4 regions of the Lactiplantibacillus sp. YT640 genome follow, and region 2 is predicted to be linked to each of the others. Evidence: predicted binding sites of a transcription regulator. Region 2 holds the regulator's gene; each other region holds the start of a gene.
The links. The regulator NrdR, encoded in region 2, represses ribonucleotide reductase genes. The targets are predictions, from matches to a motif close to ACACNATATATNGTGT.

Region 1 (4,217 bases), on a different contig from region 2:
ACTGTCGATGCTCAATCACAATGGACCCTTTACCACGAATTTTTTGAATATAGCCATCCTCAGCCAATGTCGCTAATGCTTTGCGCCCAGTCTCACGTGAAATCCCATATAGCTCACAAAGTTGATGTTCACTCGGCAAATAACTCCCGATCGGGTAAACCTCCGCATCAATTTTCTGGAGCAAATCTTGATAAACTAAGGCCGCTTTATTCACGGCAACCACCCCTTTGTTATCGTTTTCATTTATGAATATAGACTTGTTTAGACAAGTTGTCAATATTTAAATAATAACCCAATTAAATTTGTAGATTATACCAGCCAGATCAGGTCTAGACATGTCTAGAGTTCACAAAATCCGAGCTTATATTTCAGTATTCAATAACTGCTTCATAATAAGTGCCAACACCTATACAGTATTGGTTGAACTAGCAGGATAGTCCGCACCATAATAAAAAATCGACATTCGCAGAGCGCTAACAGCAATCTCCAACCAATGTCGATTCTATATCTGATGATTTCATTAATATTACTATTTTCGCAATAAATCTTTCGCTTTCATTGTTGCTACTTCTTTTTTCATTTTTCTCTTTCGGTTCACGAGTGCATCTATCCAGATACCATTCAGCACGGCTTCGCCAACTAACAATACGGTTACTATTGATAATAAAGAGACCTCTTTTGTAAAAACAATGTAAATAATAAAGCCTAAAAAGCCAGCTCCCGGAATTGCCCCAAACCACCTTGGTAAGTATCGATCTAACATATAGAGCACTGCAACGACCAACATACCAATCAGAATTCCTTTAAAATCACTCATGTTGTTCCTCCCTAAAGTCAGTAATAATCTGTTTTGCTACCTCTAACGATAATTTCTCATCGATTACCAATTTCATAACCTTCGTTTCAAACGTATTTGCACCGTTGTCCTCAATAAAGTTAATTTTTTGAATAATCGTGTTTAACCGCATTCGCACGGTTGGATAACTCACTTGATAAATCTTAGCGAGTTGTTTTAGAGAACCTGAGGCAATAACCAATTGTTTAACAAATTCCTGATCCTCACGTTCTAAATTCACAAACCAGTCCATAGCATCCCTCTTTTTTAATATTGTTTATTAAACTTTAACATTGTTTATTATAATGTCAATAAAAAATCATATATTTGATAACTGATACAATCCGGAGCTATTCAAATAAAGACGAGTACTCTAATCCAAAAGAATTACAGTACTCGCCTTATTTAGAATATTAACGCTACTAGTCTCAGTAAATTTATTAGCTGACCTTTAGTGATTCAATCCAAATGCCTGATTATCACTAGCATCCGCGCTAGCTGCATCACTAGCTGCTTGTTCTTCGGCCATCAACCGAGCGCGTTCATGTTTGTTATACCAAGGTGAAACAGTGAAAGCCAAGACATCGTTCATCAGATAAACGGAACTATTAATGAACATTGCTAGTGTCGCCGAACCTTGACGGAACGAGATGAACCAGAGGACCATTTGTGCTAAACCAGAGGCAATCCACCAGAAATACTGGTTGTTGTAACGGAGGAAGCAAATAACGCCGGCCGTTAAACAAATCGCAAAACTAATGGCATCGACCCATGGCCGGGGATCATCAGTTAAGGCACCAATAAGATAGCCGGAGATGGCATAAACAACTAAAGTTGCGACAATTGCGACGATCCACGTCTTACCCGTAAACTTCCGAATCTTTGAAACCATGTTGACGTTCCAATTAGCACTTAATAGTACTGGAATATCAAGCGTTACGACGTAGGCTAATTGTTCCCCAATGCTTAAATAGTTCTTAGCTGAAAAACCAACTACGATGAAGCAAGCGGCGGAGATGACGCCTAATAATCCATTGACTGACTTAGCCGCATTAATGGCTAACACACAAAGAACACCCAAAGTGGTCCCAATAAATGTTAAAATAGACAATGCTGTAATTGGCGCACTTACTAACGTCATTACTTGACATCCTAGGCTAAAATAGAATAGATAGTAGTTCTGTTGTGGCCAACCTTTTAGTTGGTGTGATAAGAATTTAAAATAATTACTCAAAATCATGCTCCTCTTTCCGTTTTCATATGCGGTTGTAGGTGTCTAGTTGGCCAACCAGTCACGTCACACTACTACATGTAGTGTTTCCGTTTGAAACAACACAATATATTGTATCATTATCTTGGCCGATGAAAAGGGTAAAATTCCAAATTTATATTGAATTGTTTACAATTAATCCAACTGCGCCCCGGCAATTTGGTATTTTTGGCGTGCTGATTTTTTTATATTTTTTTGATTTCGGCCTACTGATAGCGTTGTCAATATCAGGTCAAAACAATGCGTTTTGTCGCAATACAATGCTTGCAGTATACTGGAGAGGAACAAACTTTTAGCATCACAATATAATTAATTTTTTTGGAGGAACCTCATGATTACGCTTAAATCAGATCGCGAAATCAAAGGGATGCAAGCTGCCGGTGACATCATGGTTGGCCTGTTTCACGCCCTTGAAGACTACATCAAGCCCGGAATTACGACTTGGGATGTTGACCACTTTGCCTACGAATACATCGTTGCACACGACGCTACTCCTGGCGAACTCAACTTTGAAGGTTATAAGTACTCAACTTGTGTCAGCGTCAATGACATGATTTGTCACGGCTGTCCTAGTAAAGATATCTTGGTCAAAGATGGAGACTTATTAAAAGTTGATACCGTTATTAACTACCATGGCTACCTTAGTGACTCTTGCCACGCCTTTGTTGCTGGTACACCATCACCCGAAGTTAAAAAACTCATGGAAGTGACCCATAAAGCGCTATACCTCGGTATTGACCAAGCCGTTGTTGGCAACCGAATTGGTGATATCGGCTGGGCTATTCAGAATTACGCTGAAAACGAAATGGGTTACGGCGTTGTACGCGAATACATTGGTCATGGTATTGGACCGACGATGCACGAAAAGCCTGATGTTCCACATTATGGCGAAGCTGGTCACGGCACCCGTCTAAAAGCTGGTATGACCATTACTATCGAACCAATGGTCAATATTGGTGACTGGCGTTCTGGCGAAACTGCCGATGACGGTTGGACTGTTCGCACTTTAGATGGCAGTCTTAGCTGCCAATACGAGCACACCCTTGTCGTTACCGATGACGGTCCTAAGATTTTATCATCATTCGATAATGATTTTGATGCTAAATACTTATGGAATAAGTAATATCATTTAAATTATAATCACGAACAATCCCACCCTAGTTTAGTCACTTGCTAATCAGGGTGGGATTGTTTTAGTTATTATCAACAGCACGTTCACTAGCTATTGTCAGAATAAAACTAGTTATATGTGTCTTGGAAAACGTCTTGATTATAAGACATGAAAAACTGATATTGGATAAATTTTAACATCTTTATCCTCGGTCACAATCAACTGATTCAACCACCTAATATATTTATTTTAATGACAACCGTTTGGCAAAACTAACGCTGATTCAATAACGTTCTCAGCCAATCTTCATCTTTTACCGCTTATTGCAAATCGTCATTCACCACTTGACGCGCTCAAAATCATCTTGTATAGTTAGTCCCAATTAATCCAGAGGAGGATCAGACATGACTCAATTAACAAGTAGTGCTTTGAATAACTGTTGTTGCCGAACTGCGCGCTTATCGCGATGTTCGGCCTGTTAAGCATTGACTTTTTGAGGAGTGTCATCCTAAAAATCAATGTCCAGCATGGCTGGATATTGTACTGGGCGCGAGGAATTCATTCGAATTCTCGCGCCTTTTTTGTCGCTTTTGGCACCCCACCGCAGCGATTGGAGGAATTTATATGCTCATTCAGCACGTTCAAGAACTTATCGGCCACACCCCCCTGATGGCGTTACCCATCGAGGTTCCAAATCACAGTCACATCTATGCCAAGCTTGAAATGTTCAACCCCGGCGGCAGTATTAAGGACCGGCTGGGAGCCTATCTGATTGAAGACGGCTTGCAACGGGGCCGGGTTAACGCCAAGACAACGATTATTGAACCAACTGCTGGTAACACCGGAATTGGTTTAGCCTTAGCAACTCAAGCGCACCACCTACGTACCATCTTAGTCGTCCCAGAAAAGTTCAGTATGGAAAAACAAGTTTTAATGCAAGCATTGGGTGCTGAAATTGTTCATACACCTAGCGAGGAAGGAATCAAAGGTGCCATTCGCAA
Region 2 (4,217 bases):
CAGTTCCTCCTGCATTCGATACTCCAGAATAACCCCGAGCACATCGTCCCGAATCCAAGTCGACGAAGCATCCGCACCGATATCATCAATCATGAGAATCGGTGCCCGTTTAATCGCATCGACCTTATCCGCCGACGTATTGTTACTAATTGAGCGCTTCATCTCGACCGCAAAACTCGGAAAATGAATCAAGGTCGTATTGAAACCCTTAGCAGCCAACGCGTTCGCCATCCCACCGAGTAAATAAGTTTTACCGACACCAAATGAGCCGTAGAGATATAAGCCCCGGTGAAAACGCTTGGGCGCTTGTGTATAGGCATCAATAAAATCAAGTGCTGCCATTAATGCTGTCGCCCGGTCACCATCTTGATCATACGTCTTTAAGTCCGCCGTCTGAATATTTTTCGGCATGCTGATTGATCGAACCCGCTGTTGCAATGCGTGAGCAGCTTGCTGTTCTTGCATTTGTGGTGTTGGCTGATAAGCAATGTCAATCAAGTGATTACTCATCACTAATGTCGGCTGATACCCAGGTGCTTGAGTTGGCTCGTGCCGCGCAATTTTACGTTTCTCTTCACAAAATTCATATAATTTAGCCGCTGAACGTTCTAGCGCATCCGAAGATAATTCGTTTTGATGAGCAGCTAAAAACTGGCGAACATCTGGATCTTGGTACACAGTTGTCATTAACGCCTCATACCGATGATTCAAGTTTTTCCGATTCATTAACGTCCGGAGTGTTTCTGAGATATTCTCCATGTTTTAGTCCTCCTTTTCCGAATTTGTCTCAAGCTTTGCTAGTCGATCAGCAAGCTGTTTGCGTTGGGCAGCAGTAATTTGTTTACCGGTCTGAGCTGGTTGCTTACCACTCTCAGTCTGTTGCTGTTGTTGGGCCCACTTTGGCATAATCTCCTTACGCGTCGGTCGATTGTTCTTGCGCCGTGTTGGTGTTGATTTCGGCTGTTTACGTTGCTTCAAATACATCAAAGCCGCTTCCGGCGTCGTAATGCCGTGTTGTTGCCAATCATTGGCGACTGTTTCTAGCAAATTACGATTAAGGGCAGCTAACTCCCGATTTTGCAATAAGTAGTAGATCACCATGTTGATGACGGCATTGGGTAATACCCCCCGACCAATTAAATCATGAACTAGCCGGTTCTCACCGCTCGTCACAAAACCATGTTTCTCCTGCTTCAAAGCTGATAAAAAGTCATACGGCACTGTCTGCTTAGCATACGTCACGAGTTGCTGCTCAGCCGTTGAGAGCTGTGCTGAAGCCTTGTTATCCTTAGTGGTCGTCGTTGCAACCGTTGCTTCCGTAGCGACCTGCTGACTCGAAACTGCGGGCCGTTCATAGCGCCGCGCAATCAATAATTTCAATTGATTTTCATCAAACTGACCCGTTGTTAAACTAGCCACTTCACTGATTAACTTAGCCATCTCAATCTCACTGATGCCGTAGACCCGACTTTCCGTAATGATCAGTTGCCGTGAACTCGCAACCTGTTTGAGATCAACATAGTTCTGCTTCAAAATTTGCCCCAACAGTTGCCAGTCAAAGTCATCGTCACTGAGCACGGGCGAGTGATCCTCGGCCGGTTCATTGGCCGCCAATTGGGCGCGCACCTTTTGCACTGAAAGAGGTGGCGTCGTAACTTTTTGACTATCAACGTGAAACACATCTAAGATATTTGCCGTCACGTCTTTGGCAGCCGTCAAGTCAATCGGCTGTGCTGCAAAATCGCCAGCAAGTTGTTGATAACGTAACTCACCGACCGTATCTAACAATAGGACACTCAATAGATCATCCGCAAAGAATTGTAACGCCAGTAATGGTGCTTGTAATTGATAAATGTACATGGCACCCAATTCATCTTGTTGATAATAGCTGCGCAACAAGCCAGTTGCTTCAAGTTTACGCCGAGCCGCTAACACCGTCGGCAAGTCCACATTTAGGATGCCAAGCAGTTCCGCGTGACTGCGTCGATTGCTCAGCTCATTCTCGCTACTCTGTAAGCTACGTAACGCCGCGTACAAGCTATATGCCAATGGCCCCATCAGTGGCAAGTATAATTCCGCCAATACAGCTTGTTGCGCCGCACTGAGCGCTGGTGCTTGCGGGACCACTAACCCAGTTTTGGGTGTTAAGGGTTCATCATTTGGCATGTTGTTCACCATTCTTTTTCACTAATCTTTTTTTCGTTTAGGTGCGTGGGTCGTCTTCGCTGACGGTTTTGCCAGTTTGACCTTATCACGCTCCATCATATCTTGGAGTTCATTCAAGAAGACGTGCATATCCTTGAATTGCCGGTAAACACTGGCAAAACGAATGTACGAAATTTCGTCAATATCTGCCAATTGCTCCATGACATACTCGCCGATAACTTGGCTTGAAATTTCATTTTCGCCCAGTGACCGGACCTTATTTTCAACATCATCAACGACGCCCGTCATGGTTTCCATGCTAACGGGTCGTTTCTCGGCCGAGCGAATAATTCCGCGCAAGACTTTTTCACGATTGAATTCTTCGCGGGCACCATTTTTCTTAATGACTAATAATGGCGTGGCTTCGACCCGTTCAAATGTTGTGAACCGGAACCCACAGTTTTCGCATTCCCGGCGCCGTCGAATCACGCGACCATCATCAGTTGGTCGACTGTCAACCACGCGGGAGCCATTATGATGACAATGTGGACATTGCATAGACTTCTCACCCCTTGTAACAACTAACAATCAGTTTTTCTTTATTTAGTAATAGTTTTCAGCCATTTTAACACGGCTGCTTTAGTTTTATCAATGTTGGCCCCGTTATCAATGACAACGTCAGCCCTTGCGACCTTCTGTGCAAGTGGCATTTGGCTGTCAATTCGTGCCTGAGCCGCCTGTTGCGATAAGTGGTTACGTGCCATTAACCGCTGCAATACTACGGCTGGTGGTGCCGTCACAACCAACACTTGATCACAAACATGTTGCCAGCCACTTTCAAATAACAACGGCACATCTAAAATAATTGCGTCGGGCTGTTGCTGGTTTGCCGCGACAATCGCTTCGAACATCGCGTACTGAATCGGTAACCGTGTAATTGCGGTTAAGGCTTGTAAAGCTTGAGCATCGTTAAAAACCAACTGGCCAAGCCATGGCCGATTCAGCCGCCCGTCTGCCAGCACTGCTTGCTGACCAAAGTGCGCCACAATCTTTTGGGTCGTCGGTTGGCCTGGCCCTTCAACCTGCCACGCGATTTTATCCGCATCAACGATTGGTAACTTAGTTGCCAGCAGCTTAGAAACAGTCGACTTACCAGTGGCAATGCCACCAGTCAATCCAATCAGCTTTGTCATCTTGATCACCTACAACCGTTGTTCTAACGGACAAAAATGGGTCCCTCGCTGTGCCACTTTGATTTTCTCAATAATCGTGCCACACCGTTCGCAAGGTTCCCCTTCACGACCATAGACGTGTAAGTGATTTTGAAACTGACCGGCCTCACCAAATGCCGTTGAAAATGAATGAACAGTGGTGCCGTGACCTTTAATTGCCATCGCCATTTCATCAATAATGTTTTGGCGCAATGTTGCAATCTCATCAGTAGTTAGTGAATTAGCAGGCCGCATTGGATGAATCTTACTCATCCATAGCGTTTCGTCCGCATAAATGTTCCCAATGCCCGCAATCTTACTTTGATCCAACAATAGTGGTTTGATCATCTTTTTCGACTTGCCAAAAGTGGCCGTCATATAAGCCAGTGTTAACTGTTCAGCAACGGGTTCCGGGCCAATTGTCCGCAATCCCGCCACCGTGTTTTCTTCACCGGTCGGCACGAGCGTCATTCGCCCGAACTTACGCGTATCGTTGTACAACAAATCACGATCATCGGTCAGATGGAAGATCACGTGCGTGTGTTTACCTTGATCTTCACCACGCGGTACAACATTATACTTGCCTTCCATCCGCAAATGCGACACCATCGTCAGACCATTGCTAAAGCGAAACAATAAATACTTCCCCCGCCGATCAATGGTCTGGATCGTTTGGTTGGCTAAACGCTGTTTGAAACTATCGACATCATTATTAATAATTTTCGGCCAAAAAACCTCGATACTAGCAATCGTTGCCCCGCTAACCAGACGATTTAAGCCGCGACGAACAGTTTCAACTTCAGGTAATTCAGGCATGGTGGTTCCCCCTATTTTGCATCGTACCAAGTATCACCGTAGTGG
Region 3 (4,217 bases), on a different contig from region 2:
TGGTGCGACAAACTTGGCTAGCGGAACAACAACGCTCACAACTAATAGCCAGCAGCTCACCCAAGGCTTTAAAACACTGGATGCTAACACCAACTTGCTCAATCAGAGAAGTCACCAACTGGCTACGGGTGCGGGGCAAGTTGCCGCGGGTTCTCAACAGCTGACCGCGGGCACGCGTCAACTCAGCACCCAGGGCAACCAGCTAACACAAGGTGCCAGCCGCGTGGCTACGGGTCTTCAATCTGCACAGACCAACCTACCCAGCTTAACAACTGGCATCTCACAGTTAGTTACGGGCAGTCAACAAGTCACCACTGGCTTACATCGACTCGGCACAACGGGTATTGCACTCGCTAATGGCAGTCAGCAACTCACTAGTGGCAATGGGCAATTAGCCACCGGAGCTCAGCAACTAGCCGTGGGTGCTAACCAAGTTACAACCGCTGGTAATAAGATTCAAACTGGTAACCAAGCATTAGCGACCAAATTAGGAACGGCCGCAAGCAAGGGGAATCTCAATCCATCAAAACTGACGTATCAACAAGTTGCCAAACCCGTCACTACAACTCACCAGGACCGTGATGATGTACCAAACAACGGTACTGGTATGGCGCCGTATATGTTAAGTGTCTCGTTATTTGTCGGCGCGCTCGCCCTCAATATGATGTTTGATATGTATACCCCACGCAAACACCCGCAATCGGCACTGGATTGGTGGAGTAGCAAGGCCAGCATCATGCTCGTCTTTTCAATCATGGAAAGTACGATTATGCTCGGCTTGATGATGTTAATCAACGGACTCAGCCCGATTCATCCGTTTGCCACTTGGTTGTTACTCACGCTAACGGCGCTACTCTTCATGACGATCGTCGCTTGGCTTAACCTTGTCTTCGGCAAAGCTGGCGCCTTCTTCAGTATGGTACTACTAGTCTTACAGCTCGGTGGTTCAGCCGGAACGTATCCAATTCAGCTGTCAGGTCACTTTTTCCAAACAATCCACCCGTGGTTACCAATGAGTTACAGCGTCAACGGCTTGCGGCAGACCTTAATGACTGGTAATTCTGCTCTTCCTGAGATGGGCGTCTTAGCACTGATTCTAATGCTGTTTATTGCTCTGACCTGGTTGTTCTTTATCCGTCGTTACCCTCGGCTGGCTCAAATTGACTTTGAAGACCCCGTCGCCGTCAAAGCCACTCAGAGTAAGTTAGCCACGTTGGTTCGGCGAAAGGCTCAAGCTAAAGCATCTGACAATAAAACGAATTAGTTATTTGGATTTATGATCTCGAAACACTGCCAAAACGACTTTCTCTATATCAGAGAGAGTCGTTTTTAGCAGCTAACTAAGTTGACGACTTTACCCAAATGGTGCTGTTAATTCTGATTCGCTGGTCAACACCTTAACCTACTACCATATTATTAGTATTCGTGAAAATCCCTACTAATATTGAAACGACTTCCCCATTACTTGAGACTGCTTTTCACAGACTCATTTTGACCGGATGTCACACACGCTAAGTCATCTAGCTTGTCAGTCAACAGCCCAACTAACTAAAACCATTAACTAGTCTCAAATGCACCACAACAATCATTCAGAACAACATTAAGTCACTATCCAAACAAAACTAATCATGATACCACCTCAAATTAGTATGGGTATGCTTTAGTTAGGGACAAGCTTACGGTTAAATTAGATTGGTATATTGATTGAGTCAGCGTTTGATTTTGGCTATACTGTTAACAGTCAATTAATAAAGGAGTGCGAGTCGCATGATCAAAGAATTCAAGGAATTTATTGCCCGCGGTAACGTGATTGATTTGGCCGTTGGGGTTATTATCGGGTCCGCTTTTACGGCCATTGTTAAATCGTTGACAGACAACTTAATTAATCCACTGATTGGGATTTTCTTAGGCAAAGTTGATTTATCCAATCTAAAGTTCAGTATCGGTGATGCTACTTTTAAGTACGGGTCCTTTCTAAATGCCATCATTAATTTCTTCATCGTCGCCATCGTCGTTTTCATTCTGGTGAAAATTATTAATAAAGTGGTTAAAAATGAACCAGAAGAACCCGAGGAAGAAGAAGTCGATGTTTCCGCGCAATATCTAGAAGAAATTCGTGATTTATTAAAGGAACAGGCTAAAAAATAAGTGAAAATAGCTCCCAAGCAAATTTTTCATTAAAAGTCTATATGGTATTAAAACTTTTTTTGAGATACAATATATTGTGCAATTTTTTATAAAGAGGGGCTATCATGGTGATAATAACAGCAGGAATGATTGGAGTCGGCAAAACCACGTTAACGGGGTTAATTGCTGACCACCTTGGAACTAAGGCATTTTACGAACCGGTTGGCGACAACCCCGTATTGCCACTTTATTATTCGGATCCTAAGAATTACGGGTTCCTATTACAAATCTATTTCCTCAACAAACGTTTTGCAATGATCAAGAAGGCATTGGCCGACGATAACAACGTCCTCGACCGCTCCATCTATGAAGATGCCCTCTTCACCAAAGAAAACAACGCTGAAGGAAACATCTCTGACACTGAATTGAATGTTTACTTGCAACTACTAGACAATATGATGACCGAATTGACTGAACTGCCTAAGAAGGCACCAGACTTGATGGTCTACTCTGAAACTGACTTCGATACGATTCTTTACCGGATCAAGAAACGTGGTCGCGACTACGAACAGTTCGACCACAACCCTGAACTGGAATCTTATTACTATAAGATGTGGACCGCTTATCGGAAATGGTACGATGAATACGATGCTAGCCCTAAAATGAAGATTGATTTACAACAGTACGACTTGGAAAAACCTGCTAACCAACAAGCAGTGCTGGCTCAAATCGATTCTGAATTAGGCAAGATTCGCAATCCAACCACAGTTTAATTAATCATGCTAAAAGCGCCAGTCCCGATAATGGGGACTAGCGCTTTTATTGCGCACAATCTAGCGAGCAAACAATACAGAAACTTCTTAATGACTCGCGACCAGCTAACTAGGTAGCGCGGGTAGTGTCGCATTACCAAACGACAATCTTTGAATGCCGCACTAGCACAATTGCGCTCGATTACATGGCTGCCCGGACTTGTTGGGCTAACTCAAAGTTATTGGTAATCACCGCATTGACCGAGGCTGCGAACAATTGTTGCATTACGATTGGCTCATCCACTGTCCAAACCCGTTCAGCAACATGGTGTACAGGTTGATAGTGTTCAAGATGCACCCCTTCTAAGTGTTCGTGAGTCGCAAACTCATCCGGATTACCCAGACGCGCTGAAGTCAAAAAAGCATATTTCTGGCTGGCATCAATGGCGTAGGCCCGCTGTAAACTCTTCAGATTAAACGACGAAAAAACGACCGGATAAATTAAGTCAGTCTGCCGGACCATCCGTAGCACAATCCGCTCGATATCAAGATAATAGTGTCGATCAGTCTTCAACTCAAGGTTCAAGTGAACGGGCTCCCCACTCACTAAGTTTAAAAATTCTTGTAAGGATGGGACGGGCTCTCCATTTGCTAATTCAAATCTACGCAACTGTTCGAAGGTCAGATCCGCAATGGCCCCTTGCCCATTAGTAGTTCGATCGATTCGTTCGTCATGCATAATCACTGGTATTTGATCCTGGGTAAGATGGACGTCAAACTCTAAGCCATCGATATGATGACTGATGGCATACGCAAACCCAGCTAGCGAATTCTCAGGAAACTTAACGGGAACGCCCCGATGACCATAAATCAACGACATATTTGGCACAATTCTTCAACTCTTTCCAATTAATGACGACCGTTTGCACGGTTATTTGATTCTAACACTTTATTGTACGTATTTTCAGCCGTTTGCAACGATTGTCGAATATCTTGGCCTGCAAAAATCTGCTGCATCGCCGTTTGAATCGCCGTCCGTGCGGGAACCCAACCATCGACAAAGACACCTGAGTTCGTATTATTAGGCTTCGTTCGTAGCATCTGATTACCAGAAACTTCTAGGACCGGCGACTTCTTGAATAGTTTTTTCAGCGTTGGCTCGTCCTTAGCCCCCTTATTAACGGCTAAATAACCAGTCTTGGCTTGCCAATCGGCTTGCGTCTGTGCGCTAGCGAGAAACTTAGTGAATTCCCACGCGCCATCTTGGACCGCGCTTGGTTTATCGTTCGCAATCCAAAGTGCCGCCCCACCAACTGCGATTCCGTTGGCTCTCTGACC
Region 4 (4,217 bases), on a different contig from region 2:
TCTTATACGATAGATCATCATCAAGTTCTGAGGGTTCCTGGGGCTGGAGAATTTCACTACAGAGATTACTCATAATAATTTTGCCATCGACGGGGTTCGTGCGGTTCGCCGTATCAATGTTCAAGATGTAAGGATACCCAGATTCTTGTTGGAGTTGAGAAATCTTTTGTTCTAGCTTCCGGGCGTTAAAGACCGATTTTTTGATGTTCGGGTTGGCAACCATGTTGTCATATTCCTTCGTGATATCAATGTAGGCAAATGGCGTGTGGTATTCGCGTTCAACGTCATAGGGACTAAAAAGATACATCGGTTCGTTAGTCTTGAGCAATTCATAGTATTTATCGGGAACGATCAGCCCGAGGGACAGGGTCTTTACCCGAATTTTTTCATCCGCGTTTTCTTTTTTGGTATCCAGAAAATGTAAAATATCGGGATGGAAAACGTTGAGATAGACAACCCCAGCACCGTTACGTTGACCAAGCTGGTTACTGTAACTAAATGAGTCCTCAAGTAACTTCATCACTGGTACAACCCCGGACGAGGCGTTGGCAATTTTTTTGATAGAATCGCCTGAGGCACGGAGATTTGACAGGTTAACACCGACGCCACCGCCAATCCGTGATAGTTGAAGGGCGGAATTAACGCCACGGCCAATGGAGAGCATTGAGTCGGCCATATCAATTAGGAAACACGACACCATTTCTCCGCGGCGCTTTTTCCCCGCGTTGAGGAAAGTGGGAGTGGCGGGCTGATAACGCTGTGAAATTAATTCATCGGCAACGTCATTAGCAAGTTGCTCATCACCGTTTGCAAGGTAGAGGGCATTGAAGACGACACGGTCGATAAAGCTTTCCAAGAATTGTTGTCCGTCGTTGGTTTTCATGGCGTACTGTGTGTAAAACTTGTACGCGCCGAGAAAACTGCGGAAATGGAAGTGATGGTCTTTCATTCGGTCGAACAAGGACCGCACAAATTCGTGGGAATACTGATTCAGGATATCTGGATCAATGTAATCTTCGTTGACTAAGTAGTTTAATTTGGCATCCAATGAATCAAATTGTTTAGTCTTTGGTTCGACCGTCTCTTCAAAATAGGCCTTGAGGGCTTCTTGATCGTAATATAGCGGAATTTCTCCGTCGACGGGGATGTTTACGAGGTTATTTAAGTAAAAATAGGTGTTTTCCATTTCTGGGGTGCTAGTTGCCATTAGGGACTACTCCTTTGTTGTTTGAGAACTGAATTGATCGCGATAGGTTAAGATTGCATCGGCGATGCGAGGAAAATCGTGTGCTGTGCCACGTAGTTCAAAATCGGTAATGTAGGGAAAACCGAAGCGCTCAGCGTACTGTTTAGCCGTGAGTGCAAACTGCTTATTAAAATTACGATTGCCGCTACCGATAATCCCGTAACAACGGCGATAATTATCTTCGTGTTCTAGGTAATCCCCCAAAATGGTGGTCAAGATTTCGGTGTAGCCGTTGTTAACTCCGTTACCGCCTTTAAGAAAGGCCGGCAGGAAGGCAACAAACGGTTGGTCGAGAGTGGTGAATTCGGGGTGTTCTTTAACGTTAATTGAATTAACTTGAATGTGGCGTTCTTCTTCAAAGTATTTTGTCAGTTTGCCAATAAAATATTTGGTATTACCGCTCAAACTGATGTAGAGAATATTTACAGGTTCCGTAGCGAATCATCGTCCTTTGTCTATATATAGTGTGACGTGAATTATCGTAGCACAATATATAGCGTTTGAATACCGACTTTCCCAAAATGAATCTATTGAATTGCTAAAATATGAATTAACATTATCATTTGATAATGACGATTAAACGGCTGGTACCGGGGATGATTAAATTACGGTGGTGGCCAAAAAAGACAATAAAAAATCAATTTGAAATAATGAGATTTCAAATCGACAATTTTTTAATCAAGTTTTATGAGTTTAGTTGGGTCAATGACGCATCAAAGCGTGCCAGATGACGCTTGCGAATTGAACGCCAGATAAATTAAGCGTGTCGTCGTTAATCAATCAGCCACTTGGCTTCACGAAGTTAGTTTGGTTCTGGTGCAAAATTAACAAAATAGTCTTTTTAATACATTGGGACGATTGTTGAACGGATCATTGTACTAATAATTCGATTAGTGATTGTGACGACGAAAAACCAAAGAGACTTGGTTCTCTTTGGCTTACTTTATGTAGTTGATGCATGACTTCAATCCCACTTAGCGTTTTTAGCGCAGTTCGTAGTGATTGAAAACCGCTTGATTTTACTAAGACGTGTTTAATTAACCGATGATCTTGTTCAATCAAATTATTACGATATTTAGAACATTGGTGATTTGCTTTCACCAATAAGCCATCTTTAATTACTTGTTTAATAGCCTTTAAAGTGCCAGCATATTGATCAGTAACCAGACAATCAGGACGACCATAGGTCGTCAATAAACGTTTCAAAAAATGATAGGCGGATTGATAATCACGATGTTTACGTAACTCAAAATCTAGTGTTAATCCATGACTATCAATGGCTCGATAGAAGTAATGCCAACGAGCTTTGATTTTAATATAGGTTTCATCAACTCGCCAGCTTTGACTATGAGTATCTCGCTGTTTTCGCCATAATAATTTGAATAGTGGCCCGTAATGGTGAACCCAGCGCATGACGGTTGTATGATGAATAATAATTCCACGGTCACGCAAAATTTCAACCACATCACGGTAGCTTAATGAGAATCTAAAATAGTAGCCAACGGCTACCAAAATAATATCTTTTTGGAAATGTCGCCCTTTAAAATAATTTTCCATCATCGCTACCTCGCTTTTTAGGCTAATTATACTCAAAATAAGTTTACCTGAAAAATTTTGCACCAGAACCGTAAACAGTTGGTCACTGTTAATCCAAGAAAGACATCTCAAATCTGCTCAAGCTGTGGGTACGATGATGGTAAACATACCTTAGATATTAGACAGTGGATATGTCCTAACTGTGGTATTAATCACGATAGAGACATTAATGCTGCTATCAATATATTAAACGTTTAATAAAAGACTAAACTGGGTCGGAACGACCCTTAGTAAATAGCCGTAACCTCTGCACTGATATTCCTAGAATATACGTGTAAGTCAGCGGTGTTCCTAGAAGCTCGTTACTTTAGTGACGAGTAGTTCACTAAAGACTATGCCGATGACATTTTCATCTGTGATTTCTCTTAACCCCGATTAACAAAAGCAAAACGCGATTCAGTTAAACATTTCTGTCATCAACAAATGTTATTGTATAAATGCGAGCTATGCTATAATAAAACTGTAAGTCTAACATTATCGTTAGACTTAAAATAAAAACTCAGAAAGGTCTGACTACATGCAACTAAAAGATGTTGTTAACGAACTATCATTGTCAGAAATGCAAATCACACGACTTGCCAATGATAAAAAAATTGTTCGCTATCACAAAAATCATTCAAAGATGTGGGAATATGACGACGAAAGTGTCTTCGTTTATAAGCATTATCTCGAAGAAAAACAACGCTTAGCACAACGTTATAATACCCAAAAAACCGTAATCAAGCGCAACAAATCCATTGCTAAATTCCACCGTGAAAACATTACAAACGCTGTCACAAAAGCATTTGAAGATGTGTATTCAAACATCGAAGACCACATCACCAAGATTGATCAAATTGTTGATTTAACAATTAACAAATTGTTACGACAAAATAAAATGCAATTTGACATTACTGAGATTCAATCCGCCGTTGAACAATCACTTGTTGATGTTGAAGAATTTAAAGTTGCCGAAGCGTATACAGCATATCGTTTACAACACGACATCGATCGTAAAAAACAAACATCTGTTGATTACCAAATTAACAAGCTATTGAAAAAAGATGATGACGTTGTTAACGAAAATGCTAACAAAGACGCTGATGTTTATGCCACCAAACGTGATTTGACCGCTGGTGCCGTTTCAAAAGCAATCGGCTTAAAAATATTGCCAAAAAAAATTGCCGATGCTAATATCAAAGGTTTGATTCACTGGCATGATTTAGATTATAGTCCTGCAAACCAATATCACAATTGTGGATTAATCGACTTAGAAGACATGTTGAAGAATGGATTCACATTAGGAAACGCTGATGTTGAATCGCCCCACACATTGACAACCGCGGTAGCACAAGCATCACAGATACTTTCAGCGATAAGTTCATCTCAATATGGT

Region 1: a site for NrdR is predicted at 2,168-2,183, ahead of pnuC (nicotinamide riboside transporter PnuC). Genes of this name have one in related genera too.
Region 3: a site for NrdR is predicted at 2,213-2,228, ahead of ACOV1R_RS08430 (deoxynucleoside kinase). Genes of this name have one in related genera too.
Region 4: a site for NrdR is predicted at 1,731-1,746, ahead of ACOV1R_RS13625 (class Ib ribonucleoside-diphosphate reductase assembly flavoprotein NrdI). Genes of this name have one in related genera too.

The regions. Positions count from the first base shown of each region.
Region 1 covers NZ_JBMNVY010000002.1:258,209-262,425, reverse strand. The annotation lists gene treR (trehalose operon repressor) at 1-214, opposite strand, end outside; gene ACOV1R_RS02815 (hypothetical protein) at 530-817, opposite strand; gene ACOV1R_RS02810 (DUF2089 family protein) at 810-1,088, opposite strand; gene pnuC (nicotinamide riboside transporter PnuC) at 1,287-2,075, opposite strand; gene map (type I methionyl aminopeptidase) at 2,437-3,228, shown strand; gene ACOV1R_RS02795 (PLP-dependent cysteine synthase family protein) at 3,841-4,217, shown strand, end outside.
Region 2 covers NZ_JBMNVY010000004.1:161,467-165,683, forward strand. The annotation lists gene dnaI (primosomal protein DnaI) at 1-759, opposite strand, end outside; gene ACOV1R_RS04850 (replication initiation and membrane attachment family protein) at 763-2,166, opposite strand; gene nrdR (transcriptional regulator NrdR) at 2,188-2,703, opposite strand; gene coaE (dephospho-CoA kinase) at 2,745-3,338, opposite strand; gene mutM (bifunctional DNA-formamidopyrimidine glycosylase/DNA-(apurinic or apyrimidinic site) lyase) at 3,348-4,172, opposite strand; gene polA (DNA polymerase I) at 4,184-4,217, opposite strand, start outside.
Region 3 covers NZ_JBMNVY010000010.1:42,776-46,992, reverse strand. The annotation lists gene ACOV1R_RS08440 (YhgE/Pip domain-containing protein) at 1-1,264, shown strand, start outside; gene mscL (large-conductance mechanosensitive channel protein MscL) at 1,768-2,148, shown strand; gene ACOV1R_RS08430 (deoxynucleoside kinase) at 2,253-2,900, shown strand; gene ACOV1R_RS08425 (glycerophosphodiester phosphodiesterase) at 3,082-3,768, opposite strand; gene ACOV1R_RS08420 (ABC transporter substrate-binding protein) at 3,789-4,217, opposite strand, start outside.
Region 4 covers NZ_JBMNVY010000033.1:2,596-6,812, reverse strand. The annotation lists gene nrdE (class 1b ribonucleoside-diphosphate reductase subunit alpha) at 1-1,186, opposite strand, end outside; gene ACOV1R_RS13625 (class Ib ribonucleoside-diphosphate reductase assembly flavoprotein NrdI) at 1,214-1,666, opposite strand; gene ACOV1R_RS13620 (IS6 family transposase) at 2,117-2,803, opposite strand; partial or broken gene ACOV1R_RS13615 (zinc ribbon domain-containing protein) at 2,876-3,040, shown strand; gene nrdD (anaerobic ribonucleoside-triphosphate reductase) at 3,360-4,217, shown strand, end outside.